2 linked regions of the Jeotgalibacillus aurantiacus genome follow. The protein of the gene in region 1 interacts with the protein of each later gene in a pairwise test. Links are inferred from orthologs where the notes say so. Each region holds a gene or a part of one and is shown on either strand. Other genes may lie near its edges.

Region 1 (2,942 bases):
TCTATTCAGTATCACTATCATCTGTGTCCGATTGTGTGTTGTCAGTTGTACTGAATTCATCATCTTCTGATGAAGAGTTTTCAGAAGTATAAGATGGCAGGTCCAAATGATTTCGCAAATCTTCCTGGACATTTGCTAATTCTTCATCACTTACCTGATAAAAGAAAGTACCGTCAAGCATTACACCTTCACCTTGAAGTGTGTGAGTATCTACAGATAGGTTTGAATTCGTAGCATACGATATAAATTCGCGCATTTCAGAGAAACGCATATTCGTTTTTAAGTTATCACCAATCGCATCAATTACATTTGCATAGCTGCTGATGGAAGTCACTGATTTCATTTCTGATAAAATAGCTTCCATTACTTCCTGCTGACGTTCACCTCGGGCGATATCACTATCCTGATGCCTTGAACGAACGAAAGCAAGTGCTTCTTCACCCTTTAATGTCTGACGCCCTTCTTCAAGAACGATGGCATTTGCCTGATCAGATGAATCTTGTTCATACATCGTAAATGGAACTTCTACTTCCACTCCGCCAAGCGCATCAACTACATCCATAAAAGCATAAAAGTTTAGTCTGACATAGTAATCGACTGGAACGCCTAGTAAATCTTCTACAGATTCCATTGAAGCTCTCGGTCCGCCAAAAGCATGTGCATGATTAATTTTATCCTCATATCCAACTTCATCAATATAAGCCAAAGTGTCACGTGGGATACTTGTGAGTTTAACAGTTTTTTCTTCATTGTTTAGTGTAGCGAGAATCATCACATCACTTCTTGCCATACCATTTTCAAAGCCGGGCATATCTTCCCGTGCTTTACTTTCATCGAGTCCAAGAAAAAGAACTGATACATTATCAACATCTGGATTCACTTGTTCTTCCCGCAAGTCCGACTGTTCGCGGCCTTCAACTGCTTCAAATGATTCATTTGCTACATCCTGAGCCTTTGTATATAAATAACCGCCATATACCAGACCAGATAGACACAGTATAAAGATTGGTAACAAAATCATAAGAATACGTTTTCGGGTCTTTTTTGCTTTATTTTGTTTTTTAAAGGTTTTTCTATCCATTCACTTATAAAGCTCCTTTGCTTGGGATTTCCAAATCAACAGTTTAATGACTAGGAAAACCTGTCATAACACGACGAAAAGATCGCCAATCTCTATTGTACTTGTTTTCCCGGCATCCGTAAAATGAAACTTATATTACATTTAGATGATATCATTCGACTTGTTTCTCTAAATATTCCTGTTCTCCAATCTGGATTTCAGATTGACCATTCGTCATCTCCGTCATCCATTCGACAAATTTCTCCAAGTCGTCCTCTTCTACATAAGTGTCAACAGCTACTGCATCGAGATAGCGTATTTCTTTTAATGGATATTTCGAGGAACGGACTTCATTTTCGACTTTCCCGAGCCAAGTGTAATCAATATTGGTTGTAACAACACGGTTTAACGATCTTTCCACGACTCCTGCAGCTGATAAGCCTTCTGTAACAGCTTTACCATACGCGCGAATTAAACCGCCTCCTCCGAGCTTAATTCCCCCAAAATAACGGGTAACGACAACCGTTGTATCTTTTAATTCCCGTTTTTTCAGAACTTCAAGCATTGGAACACCCGCTGTACCGGATGGTTCTCCATCATCATTCGCTTTTTGAATCTGGTCGTGCTCACCGATCATATAAGCAGAGCAGTTATGGTTCGCAGTTGGATGGAGCTTTTTTATCTTCTGTATAAACGCCTGTGCGTCTTCTTCCGTTTCAGTTCTTTCCAGATACGTAATAAAGCGTGACTTTTGAATCGTGATTTCACTTTCGCTGTATCCACGTACAGTTAAATACTTTTTTAGCATTTGTGTCATAACTCCTTAATTCGTGACCTTTTATTACGCCATTATAACAAGAAATAGAGGTGTTCGTCATTTTTTGCAATGATGAAACAAAGGTGAAATGTCATATGCGTCAATTGTAATGCAACTTTAATATCGCGACAAAATGATGATGTTATAATGAATAAGGTCTCATTGATTAGGTGAGGCTTATATAAATATATTGAAATAACAAAAAGATCACCTATTTTCGACATGTGGTGGTGCGAAAGTTTATTCTTCACAATACTTTCAATTTTACAGGTTTAACAGTATAATTTTTTGTAAAGATATGATAATGAGGAAGGAGTCTGGCATGTGTCCGCAAACAGTATAGATACCCAGATGCTTGATACGATTCTGGGTAAAATGATCGAGACTGTGGACCGCAGTAAGTCAGAAATTTTTGAGATAGGTGAACAAACCAGGAGCGATTATGATCTGCTGGTCAACGAACTTGCATTGATCCGTGAAAAAATAACCAACGTTATTTATATTGGAGACGATCTTGAGCGGCGATCACGCTTTGCCAGGAAACGTCTGGCAGAGGTAAGTCACCACTTTAAAGATTTTTCTGAAGAACAGGTCCGACAGGCGTACGAAACGGCGCACGACCTCCAGATGAAACTCTCTGTTAACCGACAAGAAGAAAAACAGCTGAGAGAACGAAGAGATGATCTTGAGCGCCGATTACTGGGCATGGTCGAAACCATTGAACGTGCAGAAAATCTGGTCACCCAAATTACTGTTGTCCTAACCTATTTGAACAGTGATTTAAAGCAGGTAGGGGCAGCTTTACAGGATGCCAAACAGAAACAGGAATTCGGGATGCAGATTATTGAAGCACAGGAAGAAGAACGAAAAAGACTTTCCCGGGAAATACATGACGGGCCTGCCCAGATGATGGCGAACGTACTGATGCGTTCAGACCTCATTGAACGGGTGTATAAAGAAAAAGGCGCTGAAGAAGCGATAGCTGAGATTAAAAGTCTCAAAAAAAATGTTCGGGCTGCTTTATCAGAGGTAAGAAGAATCATTTACGATCTGCGTCCAATGGCA
Region 2 (3,000 bases), on another replicon or contig:
TATTCTTCTCCTGTCAGTTCCTTCAGGCTGGCTGCAAGTCCTTCTGTTGTAAGTGGTCCTGTTGCGATAATGGTCGGACCTTCCGGAATCTCTGTGATCTCTTCAGAATACACCGTTACGTTCGGGTGATTTTTTACTTTTTCCGTTACATGACCGGCAAATTCGTGACGATCAACAGCCAGTGCTCCTCCTGCCGGCACTGAACTTGCATCAGCAGCTGAGATAATAATGGAATTCAGGTGACGCATTTCTTCTTTTAATACACCTACAGCATTTGTCAGTGTGTTTGCACGCAGCGAGTTACTGCAAACAAGTTCAGCAAATTTATCTGTATGATGCGCCGGCGTCTGTCTGACCGGTCTCATCTCATACAAGTTCACTTTAATACCGCGTTCAGCCAGCTGCCATGCCGCTTCACTTCCCGCAAGCCCCGCTCCTACTACTGTTACTGTTTGCTCTGTCATGTTCATTTCCTCCTATTTGGAAACAGCCGGTTAAACGAGAAAGAGCCTGACGGAGAAACCGCCAGGACACTTTTTATACCTGCTGTTCTTCTTTATAGTCACAATTTGGACATTGAATCTGATTGCCCTTTTTCAATTTCTTCTCAATCAGCGTTTCATTACATTTCGGACATTGTCTGTCGACCGGTTTATCCCAGGATAGATATTCACATTCCGGGTAGCGGTCACATCCGAAGAAAATACGGTTTTTCTTACTTTTACGTTCAATGACGTTACCTTCCTTACACGTTGGACACTTCACACCAATCTCTTTTACGATTGGCTTTGTATTCCGGCAGTCAGGGAAGTTGCTGCAGGCCATAAATCTTCCGTAGCGGCCCATTTTGATGACCATCGGATTTCCGCATTCCTCACAGTCCTCACCGGCATATTCATCCTTGATCTCCACCTTTTCCATTTCCTGTTCGGCTTTTTCAAGGTGAACCTCAAAGTCCTTGTAAAATTCATCGATGATCTTAATCCATTGTATCTGACCTTCTTCCACATCATCAAGGTCTTTCTCCATTTTTGCGGTGAATTCCACATCAATGATTTCCGGGAAGAATTCCACGATGAGATCCAATACAATCTCGCCGAGTTCAGTCGGGATAAAACGCTTATTGTCTAATGAAACATATCCCCTTTTCTGAATCGTGTCAAGTGTAGGGGCATAGGTTGACGGACGTCCTATACCGAGCTCTTCAAGTGTTTTAACGAGCCTTGCCTCGGTATAACGCGGAGGCGGCTGAGTAAAGTGCTGCTTCGGTTCAATCTCATCAGATGCGACGGTTTCGCCCTCTTTCAGGTCAGGAAGGAAGTTTTCTTTCTCCTCAGCCTGATCATCGCTTCCTTCAATATATACCTTCATAAAGCCCGGGAATTTCACTTTTGATCCGCTGGCTCTGAACTGAACATCACCATTCAGCAGGTCTACACTCATGGTATCCATTACGGCAGGTGCCATCTGGCTTGCGATAAAACGCTCATAAATCAGTTTATACAGACGGTACTGGTCTCTCGACAAGTATTGCTTCACTTCACCAGGTGCTCTCAGTGCACTGGTTGGACGGATCGCTTCGTGGGCATCCTGGGCATTGTTTTTCTTCTTTGCCGTCTTCTGCTGTTCTGAAGCGAGAAATTCTTTTCCGTATTGTTCTTCAATAATCCCTGAGGCTTCCTGTTTGGCCACTTCAGAAATACGGGTAGAGTCTGTTCTCATATAAGTGATCAGACCAACCGTACCTTCTTTTTTGCTCAGTTCAATCCCTTCATACAACTGCTGGGCAAGCATCATTGTTTTTCTCGCCCTGAAATTCAGCTTTCTTGCTGCCTCCTGCTGAAGTGAAGATGTAATGAATGATGGTGCCGGGTTTCGTTTACGCTCTTTTTTTGTGACGCTGTCAACGGTAAACTTTTTACCCTTCATTTTAGCGAGAATTGCTTTGACATCCTCTTCACTCGAAAGCTTTTCTTTTTTGCCGTTCAAGCCGTAGAAAGAAGCCTGAAAATCCTTCGTGCCTTTTTTAAACTGGCCGTCAATCGTCCAGTATTCTTCAGGCTGGAAGTTTTTGATTTCGTTTTCACGGTCGATAATGAGGCGCACAGCTACCGATTGAACGCGTCCGGCGCTCAGTCCCTTTTTAACTTTTTTCCAGAGAATCGGACTGATGTTATACCCTACAAGTCGGTCGAGAATTCGTCGCGCCTGCTGTGCATCCACACGGTCCATATCAATCTTTCTCGGATGCTTGAATGATTCCTTTATCGCTTCTTTTGTAATTTCGTTAAACACGACGCGACATTCTGAATCAAGGTCGAGATCAAGGCTGTGTGCGAGATGCCACGCAATCGCTTCCCCTTCTCTATCGGGGTCAGCCGCGAGAAAGACGCGTTTCGCTTTTTTGGCTGCTGTCTTTAATTCTTTTAAAACAGGGCCTTTACCACGAATGGTAATATACTTCGGTTCATACTCCTGTGTAACGTCCACACCCATCTGACTTTTCGGGAGATCCCGAACATGTCCCATTGATGCTTTAACTTTATATTTTTTCCCTAAATACCGCTCAATTGTTTTTGCTTTAGCGGGTGATTCTACAATTACTAAAAAATCTGCCATTAATAATCCTCCCTGGAGGTTCACGTAACGAATTTGTTATGTGTACTATATGAGTTCGTTTTTCACTTTGTCAATGTTTTTTCACTTTTAAATGCCTGAAAATCCTTAAATGACCGGTTTTGTTAGCGGTTACACATCATTTTAATGAGTCGAATTCCTTCTTATGTGATTTTTCCGGTCTGAGACACAATGTAAACTATATTTTTTTAAAATGCAACTCTTTTTATCATATTAATGGAAAATTAAAACCATTCTTCAATGATATCAGCGGCAGACATGACCGGTTTAGCACCTGATTTAATGAGAAAATTCGTGCCTGCCGAAAGAGGATGAAAGATCGAACCCGGCAGTGCAAATACGTCTCTTCCTTCCTCCAGTGCC

The links.
Region 2: the proteins of H7968_RS00600 (region 1) and topA interact in binary tests that used the Escherichia coli proteins (3 or more experiments, as listed by UniProt). The link is inferred for Jeotgalibacillus aurantiacus from one-to-one orthologs.

What each region holds. Positions count from the first base shown.
Region 1 is NZ_JACNMS010000001.1:116,636-119,577, reverse strand. The notes cover bases 51-2,914. They hold H7968_RS00600 (YigZ family protein), read right to left. Parts: upstream 1,869-2,914; coding sequence 1,233-1,868; downstream 51-1,232. Other genes in these bases: H7968_RS00595 (sensor histidine kinase), read left to right, coding at 2,202-2,914; H7968_RS00605 (LCP family protein), read right to left, coding at 51-1,081. Also shown: more of H7968_RS00605, read right to left, coding at 2-50; more of H7968_RS00595, read left to right, coding at 2,915-2,942.
Region 2 is NZ_JACNMS010000002.1:519,891-522,890, forward strand. The notes cover bases 79-3,000. They hold topA (type I DNA topoisomerase), read right to left. Parts: upstream 2,620-3,000; coding sequence 538-2,619; downstream 79-537. Other genes in these bases: trmFO (FADH(2)-oxidizing methylenetetrahydrofolate--tRNA-(uracil(54)-C(5))-methyltransferase TrmFO), read right to left, coding at 79-464; dprA (DNA-processing protein DprA), read right to left, coding at 2,862-3,000. Outside these bases: more of trmFO, read right to left, coding at 1-78. UniProt on the Escherichia coli protein: Releases the supercoiling and torsional tension of DNA, which is introduced during the DNA replication and transcription, by transiently cleaving and rejoining one strand of the DNA duplex.